Regions from separate parts of the Nonomuraea rosea genome, predicted to be linked through region 2. Evidence: riboswitches for the same ligand, from Rfam matches in the RefSeq annotation. Region 2 holds a riboswitch; the other holds the start of a gene.
What was found. Region 2 has a riboswitch for glycine ahead of gcvT (glycine cleavage system aminomethyltransferase GcvT). Riboswitches for the same ligand answer to the same signal wherever they lie in the genome.
Positions count from the first base shown of each region.

Region 1: linked by a shared signal. The riboswitch ahead of gcvP (aminomethyl-transferring glycine dehydrogenase) and the one ahead of gcvT (glycine cleavage system aminomethyltransferase GcvT) in region 2 are both predicted to bind glycine.

Region 1 is NZ_BAABDQ010000035.1:16,019-21,128, forward strand. Features, by position in the region: gene gcvP (aminomethyl-transferring glycine dehydrogenase) at 48-2,879, opposite strand; glycine riboswitch at 3,070-3,169, opposite strand; gene ABEA43_RS49480 (MerR family transcriptional regulator) at 3,232-3,852, opposite strand; gene ABEA43_RS49485 (bifunctional nuclease family protein) at 4,000-4,470, opposite strand; gene ftsR (transcriptional regulator FtsR) at 4,603-5,110, opposite strand, start outside.
Region 2 is NZ_BAABDQ010000019.1:27,084-32,193, reverse strand. Features, by position in the region: gene ABEA43_RS35745 (L-serine ammonia-lyase) at 1-1,192, opposite strand, end outside; gene gcvH (glycine cleavage system protein GcvH) at 1,256-1,645, opposite strand; gene gcvT (glycine cleavage system aminomethyltransferase GcvT) at 1,642-2,727, opposite strand; glycine riboswitch at 2,859-2,957, opposite strand; gene ABEA43_RS35730 (M4 family metallopeptidase) at 3,142-5,110, opposite strand, start outside.

The DNA of each region.
Region 1 (5,110 bases), on a different contig from region 2:
CCCCATGCCCGCGGAGGAGGTGCTGCTCCCCCGCGGGAAGGCGGTCCTCAGTCCTCGTACGCCTCAAGAGGCGGGCAGGAGCACACCAGGTTCCGGTCGCCGTAGGCCTGGTCGATCCGCCGCACCGGCACCCAGTACTTGCCCTCGCGCAGCGACGGCAGCGGGTAGGCCGCCTCAGAACGCGAGTAGGGGTGCCCCCACTCGTCGGCGCTGACCGACTCGGCCGTGTGCGGCGCGTTGCGCAGCGGGTTGTCGGTCTTGTCGTAGTCGCCGGAGGCCACCTTGGAGATCTCCCCGCGGATGGCGATCAGCGCGTCCACGAACCGGTCGAGCTCGGTGAGGTCCTCGCTCTCCGTCGGCTCGATCATCAGCGTGCCCGCCACGGGGAAGGACATGGTCGGCGCGTGGAAGCCGTAGTCGATGAGCCGCTTGGCCACGTCGTCCACGGTGACGCCGGTCTCCTTGGTGATCTGGCGCAGGTCCACGATGCACTCGTGCGCCACCAGCCCGCCGCGCCCGGTGTAGAGCACCGGGTAGTGCGGGGCCAGGCGCCTGGCCAGGTAGTTCGCCGACAGGATGGCCTGCTCGGTCGCCGCGGTGAGCCCCTCGGAGCCCATCATCCTGATGTAGGCCCACGAGATCGGCAGGATGCCCGCCGACCCGTACGGGGCCGCCGAGACGGGCCCCACGGGCGTGCCGTTGTGCAGCGGGTGGCCGGGCAGGAAGGCCGCCAGGTGGCCGCGCACCGCCACCGGGCCGACGCCGGGGCCGCCGCCGCCGTGCGGGATGCAGAACGTCTTGTGCAGGTTCAGGTGCGAGACGTCGGCCCCGAACTCGCCCGGCTTGGCCAGCCCGACCAGCGCGTTGAGGTTGGCCCCGTCGACGTAGACCTGGCCGCCGGCGTCGTGCACCTTGGCGCACACCTCGGTGATCGTCTCCTCGTACACACCGTGCGTGGACGGGTACGTCACCATGATCGCGGCCAGCGCGTCGCGGTGCTTGTCGATCTTGGCGTCGAGGTCGGCCAGGTCGACGTTGCCGTCGGAGTCGCAGGCCACGACCACGACGCGCATGCCGGCCATGACGGCGCTGGCGGCATTGGTGCCGTGGGCCGAGGACGGGATGAGGCAGACGTCGCGGCCCTCGTCGCCGTTGGCGCGGTGGTAGGCGCGGATGGCCAGCAGGCCGGCGAACTCGCCCTGCGAGCCCGCGTTCGGCTGGATCGAGACGGCGTCGTAGCCGGTGACCTCGGCCAGCCAGCCCTCCAGCGTGCCGATCAGCTCCAGGTAGCCCTCGGCCTGGTCGTCGGGCGCGTAGGGGTGGATCGCGGCGAACTCGGGCCAGGTGATCGGCTCCATCTCGGTGGTCGCGTTCAGCTTCATCGTGCAGGAGCCGAGCGGGATCATCGAACGGTCGAGCGCGATGTCCTTGTCCTGCAGCCTGCGCAGGTAGCGGAGCATCGCGGTCTCGGAGCGGTGGCTGTGGAAGACGGGGTGGGTCAGGTACGCCGACTCGCGCGCCAGCTCGGCGGGCAGCGCGTCCGCCGCGCCCTCGATGTCCACGTCCGAGCGGTCGAGGCCGAAGGCGGCCCAGACCTTGGCGATCTCGGCGGCCCCGGTCTTCTCGTCGCAGGCGACGGACACGTGGTCGTCGCCGGCCCGCCAGAGGTTGACGCCCTGCCCGGCGGCGGCGGCGACCACCTCGGCGGCCTTGCCGGGCACGCGGACCAGGACGGTGTCGAAGAACTCGCCGTGCACGACCTCCAGACCGGCCTCGCGCAGGCCGGCGGCCAGCGCCGACGCGTAGCGGTGCACCCGGTGGGCGATCCCGCGCAGGCCCTCGGGGCCGTGGTAGACGGCGTACATGCCGGCGATGACGGCGAGCAGCACCTGGGCGGTGCAGATGTTGCTGGTGGCCTTCTCGCGGCGGATGTGCTGCTCGCGGGTCTGCAGGGCCAGGCGGTAGGCGGGGTCGCCGTCGACGTCCACCGACACGCCCACGAGCCGCCCCGGGAGCTGGCGCTGCAGGCCCTCGCGTACGGACATGTAGGCGGCGTGCGGCCCGCCGAACCCGAACGGCACCCCGAACCGCTGCGAGGAGCCGATCGCGATGTCGGCGCCCAGCTCGCCGGGGGCGGCCACCATGGTCAGGGCCAGCAGGTCGGCGGCGGCGACGACGAGCGCGCCCGCCTCGTGCGCGGCGGCGGCCACGGCGCGGAAGTCGCGCAGGCGGCCCGAGGCGCCCGGGTACTGCACCAGCACGCCGAAGCACTCGGGCAGCTCGCCGTCGAGGGGGTGCTCCACGAGCGTGATGCCGAGCGGCTCCGCGCGGGTGGCGAGCACCGCCTTGGTCTGGGGCATCGCGTCGGCGTCGACCACGAACACGGCGCTCTTGGACTTGCCGGCCCGCCGGGCCAGCGTCATGGCCTCGGCGGCGGCCGTGGCCTCGTCGAGGAGGGACGCGCCGGCCACGGCCAGCCCGGTGAGGTCGGAGACGACCGTCTGGAAGTTCAGCAGCGCCTCCAGGCGGCCCTGCGAGATCTCCGGCTGGTACGGGGTGTAGGCGGTGTACCAGCCCGGGTTCTCCAGCAGGCTGCGGCGGATGACGGCGGGCGTGACGGTGTCGTAGTAGCCCAGGCCGATCATCGAGGTGAGCACGCGGTTGCGCCCGGCCAGGGCGCGCAGCTCGGCGATGGCCTCGGCCTCGCCGATGGCGGCGGGCAGCTTGAGCCGGTCCTTGGCCCTGATGGCCTCGGGGACCGCCACGGCCACCAGATCCGCGACGGACTCGAAGCCCACGGCTTCGAGCATGCGCAGCTGCTCGGACTCCGATGGGCCGATGTGCCTGGATGCGAACGGCGGTGCTGACAGGTCGGTCATGGAGATTGCCTCCCGAGGCTTATGGAGACCGGCGCCAGGGCGCGGACGAGTGCCGGATCTCCCCCTCTGTCAGCGCGACAGCGCGACCCCGGGAAGGGCGGCGTCACGACCTGAGAGCTTCACCCCCGGGACAGGGGCTTGCACCGTCGGTGAGGCGCGCCTGGCGGGCGCACCTGCTTTCCAGAGTTGCCTCACCCGAGCGGTACAGGTTGCCTGAGAGATTCCGGGGAGGGTTGCTCCTTCGGCGCCCACGGGACCGGTGGTCCCGGGGACTCTCCCGCACGGGGTCGTCAGCCTTGCTGTCCTAGATTACTACGGTGTGCCGTGTTCGCCGGTCCACCGGGGTTCGCTCTCAGCCGATGCGGCGCGCGCGGCGCCGCTGGGCGAGCTCGTCAGCGGGGTGGTCGGCCGGGACTGTGTCCTCGACCGCCGCTCTTTCCCCCGGCAGCTCCGCGAGCGATCCCTCGACTTCACGCCAGACCCTGCCCAGCGCGATGCCGAACACGCCCTGGCCGCCCTGGAGCAGATCGATCACCTCATCGGCCGAGGTGCACTCGTAGACGCTGACGCCGTCGCTCATGAGCGTGATCTGCGCGAGGTCGCCGACCCCGCGATCACGTAGATGCTGCACGGCCGTACGGATCTGCTGTAGTGACACCCCGGTGTCGAGGAGCCGCTTGACGACCTTGAGCACCAGGATGTCGCGGAAGCTGTAGAGGCGCTGCGAGCCCGAGCCGTGCGCGGCTCTTATCGTGGGCTCCACCAGAGCCGTGCGCGCCCAGTAGTCGAGCTGCCTGTAGGTGATGCCGGCCGCCGAGCAGGCCGTCGGCCCGCGGTATCCGATGTCGTCCGGCAGCGCCGACGGCTGCTCGTCGAAGAGCAGACCCTGCTCTCCGGCACGCTGCCGCGCGCTCTCGCGCCGAACCGGATCTTCCTGGCCGGCCGTCTTTCCCTCGCCGCTGCTGACCGCCACGCGGACCTCCGGCTTTCTCTCATCCCGTGGCCTGATCTGGGGGTTCGTAAAGGGCGACCACGGGTTTCACTTGCACCGTAGGACCGTGACCATGCTCAGTCAACGATCCGGCTCGGCGCGTCGTGAAGCGTAAATGCACTGAAATACCTACCCCGCCCTGCCAAAGTCTTCGGGAGTGATCGTGTCAAGGAACTCCCTGAACTTCTCCACCTCGTCTTCCTGGTCGTCTGGAATGATCACTCCGGCCTCCTGGACGACCTCCTCGCTGGCGAAGATCCTGGCTCCGGTGCGCAGGGCGAGCGCGATGGAGTCAGAGGGCCGCGCGCTCACCTCCACGCCGTTGGAGAACACCAGGTCGGCGAAGAAGATGCCGTCGCGCAGGGCGACGATGTTGACCGCGCGCAGGCCTACGCCCAGGGCGCTCAGCACGTCGCGGAAAAGGTCATGCGTGAGCGGCCTCGGCGGCGGCTCCTCCGCCTGGGCCAGGGCGATGGCCGTGGCTTCCGTCATGCCGATCCAGATGGGAAGGAACCGTTCCCCTTGTGCCTCCTTGAGCAAGACGATCGGCTGATTTGTGGGCATTTCAACTCGAACGCCCACGACCTCCATCTGCAACACGGGCTGCTCCGTATTCCTGACCGGTCACCCGGCACAGCTATTTGATCGGCGCTTCTGCTGACTCGCTACTGCAATTCAACGTAACACCCGGCGGGGCTCGAATGTGCCTTCGCCTCCTAGCCCGCTACGGTCTCAACGACCCAGGACCGACCGGACTCCCATGCGGACAAGGGCTGCGTGCAGATCGAGCAGAAGCGTGGACAACTCCCTGGCGACTTCGTCGGCCTCGCCGATGGCTCCGGGGGCGCGCCGCTTGAGTATGGGGGCGACGGTCTGCTCGACCAGACCGCACTCGCGCTCCGCCGCCGCCTTGACCGCCCGCAGGTGCCGGGCGTGCAGGCCGAAACGGGTCAGCGCGCCGACGCTGCGGGCCACCTTGAGCGCCTCCTCGTCGTAACGCCTGGCCACCGGGGCGAGCAGGCCGTAGTCCTCGAGCTCGGCGAGCGTCTCCTCGTCGATCTCGGCCGCCTCGATCAGCTCGGCCCTGCTGAGCTTGATCTCCTGCACGTGCTGCACGGCACGCGGGAGGCCGAAGCTCTCGGCCATCCTGTCCTTGATCACGCGCAGCGGCAGATAGTGGTCACGCTGCTCGGTGAGGATGAAGCGCAGCTGCTCCACGTGCAGGTGCGTGAACTTACGG
Region 2 (5,110 bases):
CGATGCACGGGATCTGGACCAGGCCGCCGATCGGGTCGCAGGTCAGCCCCAGGTTGTGCTCGATGCCGATCTCGGCGGCGTTCTCCACCTGCTCGGGGGTGCCGCCGAGGACCTCGGTGAGCGCGGCGGAGGCCATCGAGCAGGCCGAGCCCACCTCGCCCTGGCAGCCCACCTCGGCGCCCGAGATCGAGGCGTTCTCCTTGAACAGCACGCCGATCGCGGCGGCGGTGAGCAGGAAGCGGACCACGCCCTCGTCGTCCGCGTGCGGGGTGAAGCGGGTGTAGTACGTGAGCACGGCCGGGATGATGCCCGCGGCGCCGTTGGTGGGGGCGGTGACGATGCGCCCGCCGGCCGCGTTCTCCTCGTTGACCGCCAGGGCGAACAGCGTCACCCAGTCCATGGCCTGCAGCGGGTCCTTCTCGGGCGGCTCCGACTGCAGGCGGCGGTGCAGCTGGTTGGCGCGGCGCTTGACCTTGAGACCGCCGGGCAGGACGCCTTCCCTGGAGATGCCGCGGCGCACGCAGTCCGACATGACCTGCCAGAGCCGCAGGATGCCCGCGCGGATCTCCTCTTCCGTACGGCCGAAGGCCTTCTCGTTCTCCAGCATGAGCGCGGAGATCGACAGGCCCGTGCTCGAGCAGTGCTTGAGCAGCTCCTCGCCGGTGGTGAAGGGGTAGGGCAGCACGGTGTCGTCCGGCTTGATGCGGTCGGCGCCCGTGGCCTTCTCGTCCACGACGAAGCCGCCGCCGACCGAGAAGTAGACCTTCTCCCTGAGCGTGCCGCCCGCGGCGTCGCAGGCGGTGAAGCGCATGCCGTTCGGGTGCTCGGGGAGGGAGATCTTGCGTTCGAAGACGAGGTCCTCGCCGATGACGAACGGGATCTCGTGCGTGCCGTACAGCTTGACCGTGCCCGACTCGCGCATGGCGGTGATGCGGGCGTCAATGGTGTCCACGTCGACCAGTTCGGGCTTCTCGCCTGAGAGGCCGAGCAGGACCGCCTTGTCGCTGCCGTGGCCCTTGCCGGTCAGGCCGAGGGAGCCGTACAGGATGGTCTGGACCCGGGCGACCTGGTCGAGCAGCCCGTCGTCCGCCAGCCCGCGGGCGAACTTGTGCGCGGCCGCCATCGGGCCTCCCGTGTGGGAGCTCGACGGGCCGATGCCTATTTTGAAGAGGTCGAAGACGCTGATCGCCATTGATGTGCGCCCTTCATGAAGGGCCGGGGCCCGGTGCGGGACCCCGGCTTCTCGTTGGTTCGGTCAGGACTCGCCGGAGGTGAGCGCCGTGTACTCCTCGGCGGACAGCAGGTCCTCCGGGTCGCCTTCGATGCGGATCCGGAACATCCAGCCCTCACCGTACGGGTCGCTGTTGGCCAGACCGGGGTCGTCCACGATGGCCTGGTTGACCTCGACGATCTCGCCGCCGACCGGCGCGTAGATCTCGTTGACCGACTTGGTCGACTCCACCTCGCCGACGGAGTCGCCCGCCTCGACGGCCGCGCCGACCTCGGGGAGCTGCACGAAGACGACGTCACCAAGGGATTCGGCGGCGAAGGCGGTGATGCCCACGGTCACGGTGAGACCGTCGTCGAGCCCGGCAACCCACTCGTGCTCCTTGGTGTAGCTGAGGTCGTCAGGGATGTTGCTCACTTGTTCCTCCTGTAAAAGGGCAGCTCAACCAGGTCCATAGGTTCATGGCTGCCCCGAATGTCCACGGCCAGGCCTGCTTCGGCGCCGGTGTCCACATAGGCCATCGCGATGGGCCGCCCCAGGCTCTGGGAGGGCGCACCGCTGGTGACCTCGCCGACGACGGCGCCGTCTTTGGTGACCGGGTAGCCATGGCGCGGCACCCGGCGGCCCTGCGCGACCAGGCCGACGAGCCGGCGCCGGGGCGGATCGTCCTTGACCGCCTCGAGTGCCGACCTGCCGACGAAGTCGCCGGGCTTGTCGAATTTCACCACTCTGCCCAGCCCCGCGTCGAACGGGGTCAGGTCGGCGCCGAGCTCGTTGCCGTACAGAGGCATGCCCGCCTCAAGCCGGAGCGTGTCCCGGCTGGACAGGCCCGCGGGCTGGAGTCCGTACGGCTCGCCGGCCGCGGTGAGCGCGTTCCAGAGCGGGACGGCGTCCTGGTTGGCCACGAAGAGCTCGAACCCGTCCTCGCCGGTGTAGCCGGTGCGCGCGATGAGCGCCTGCCGCCCGTCCACCAGGCCGGGCAGGCCCGCGTAGTACTTGAGCCCGGCCAGGTCGGCGTCGGTGAGCGTGGCGAGGATCTCCTGGGAGCGCGGGCCCTGTACGGCGATCAGCGCGTACTGGTCCGACCGATCCTCAACCACCACGTCATACGCCTTGGCACGATTTTTCAGCTCGTGCCCGACTTTTTCGTAGTTCGAGGCGTTCGCCACCACCATGAACTCCTCGTCGCCGAGCCGGTAGACGATGAGGTCGTCGAGCACCCCGCCCCGCTCGTTGACGATCATGGTGTACCTGGCCCGTCCGGGCGCCAGCGCCGACAGATGACCGACCAGGGCGTAGTCCAGGGCTTCGCCGGCCTGGGGGCCGGTCAGGAAGATCTCGCCCATGTGCGAGAGGTCGAACAGCCCGGCCGCCTCGCGAACGGCCTTGTGCTCCGCGGACTCGCTCCCGTACCGGAGCGGCATGAGCCACCCCGCGAAGTCGGTCAGCGTCGCGCCGAGGCTCTGGTGAACGTCACGTAGCGGTGTAGGTCGGGACATTTGTCGCACCTCAGGACAGGATTGGATGCCAGCATCCTCCCCCTCTGTCATGGGTGCCTGAGAGCTTCGCCCGAGTTTTACCGGACTTTCACCTTCGGCGAGGCCCCGCAGGCCTGCTTTCCAGAGGTCACCTAGTCCGTGCGGTCCTTTGCCTTGAGAGGTTCGCGGGGAGGGCTTGCTCCTTCAGGGACACCTGACCGGCTGTCAGGGTGCTCTCCCGCACGGTTTCGCCGGTGATGTCCGCAAGCCTAGTGCCGCCATGGGGGTGTTGTCGCGTGCCGATCTGCCGTTCCGGAATGCGAAAGGCCGCGCGCGGACCGGTCATGGCAGGTCGGCCCGCGCGCGGCGGCTCGTGGAGTCAGGCTTGCTCGCCCGGAGGGCGGCCACCCCGGCGTGACCGCCCAGCTTGTGCGTTCAGACCCGCTGCCAGAGCGCGGGCGTGTTGGGCGGCTCCCAGCCGGGCAGGCTGGTGTGCGCCTGCCGGCAGCGGTAGCTGACGCCCTGGTAGGTGACGGTCTGGCCGACGGCGTAGGCCGTGTACGTCTGCCACGTGGTGCCCTGGCCGCCGCCCACCGTCAGGCTGAACGAGGCCGAGTGGTCGGCACTGGCGCCGTCACCGTTGAGGCTGATGGCGTAGGTGCTCGGCGTGACGCCGCTCGTGGTCGTGATCGTCACCGTGGACGACTGGCCGGCCGTGATCGTCTGCGGGCTGAAGCCGACGGTCACGCCCTGCGGCACGTTGCCCGCCGACAGCGTGACGCTCTGCGCCTGGCCGGAGGTCACCTGCGTGCTGATCGTCGCGGTGGCGGAGGCTCCCGCCTGCACGGAGGCGGAGGACGGGCTCACGCCGAAGGAGTAGTCGTCCTGGGAGGTCTGCCCGATCCGCAGGTTGTACGTGGCCTGCCGGTCCACGTCGGCGCCGTCGGCCGTGATCGTGATGGCGTGGTTGCCCTGAGGGCTGCTCGACGACGTGGTGAGCGTCAGGGCCGAGGTCTGACCGGCGGTGATCGTGGCCGGGCTGAACGCGGCCGTCACGCCGGCGGGCAGCGTTCCGGCACGCAGGGTGATCGACTGGGCCGAGCCGCCGGTCACCGTGGTCCGGACCGTGGTGGTGGCGCTCTGCCCCGGCGTGACGCTGCCGGAGGCGGGCTCCAGCCCGACCGAGAAGTCGTTGGCGCCCTGCTGGCAGGTCGGCTCGCCGGACTGGGCGCGGACGCTCACGCCGTCCCAGGCGCTCTTGACCACGTTGAACTCGGTGCAGCTGCCCGGATACAGCGTCTTGGCGGCCTGCAGGGTGGCCACCCGCGCCTTGGCGTGCGTCCACGGCTGCGTCTTGGTGTTCAGCGCGGACATGAAGACCTCGCCGGCCTTGCGGATGCCGATGCCGGTGATCGCCGCACCGCTGTCGCAGCGGGTGCTGGCGGGCTTGCCCGACGGGTTGGTGCCCTCGGCTACCAGGTAGAACCAGTGGTTCTGGGGCCCGGCCGCGGCGTGCACCTCGGTGCTCGGGATGGAGGCGCTGTAGCAGTTGGGATGCCCGAGCGCCGCCGGGTTGTACATGTTCCTGATCGGGCCGGAGCCCGACAGGTTGACCTCCTCGCCCACCAGGTAGTCCGGCGGGTCGTTCGGGTTGTTCGCGAAGGCCTCGGTGAGCGCGCCGAAGACGTCGCCGGTGGACTCGTTCATGCCGCCGGTCTCGTTGCCGCTGCCCGCGCCGCCGCTGGTGAACTGGAAGATGCCGTGGCCGAACTCGTGCCCGACCACGTCCATGGAGGTGAGCTGCTGGCTGTTGGCGGAGTTGTGGCCGAACGAGCCGTAGGAGCCGTTCCAGTACGCGTTGACCGCGTTCAGCCCGACGCGGGAGGGATATCCGCCGCCCTGGCCGTTGATGCCGTTCCTGCCGAGCCAGTCCCGCAGCATGTCCCACTCGCGCTGCGCGGCGTACAGGGCGTCCACGCAGGCGGTCTCCAGGTTCGTGCCCGAGCCGTTGCCCCAGGTGTCGGTGGTCTTCGTGTACGGCGTGCCGTTCTGGCCGCCGCACGCGACGCCGCTCCTGCGGGGGTCGCGCATCGTGTACGAGGGCGTCGTGTCGATGGTGACGGTGCCGTTGTAGTAGCCGCTGCCGGTGCCGTCGCGCACGTCGTCCCATGCGTCGATCACCTTGCCGGTGACCGCGTCCACGAAGACGTGCATCCGGGTCTCGTGCCCGGCCGCGGTGCCGCCCGCGACGGCCACCTCCCAGGCCAGGCGGGGTCTGGCGGTGGCGGCGTGGACGGAGAGCACGGGGGTGGCGACCGTCTGGGGCCTGGCCACCCTGGCCCTGGCCGTCAGCGCGGCGGCGGGGGCGGCGACCTTCGGCTCGGTGCTCACCGCGATCTCGGTG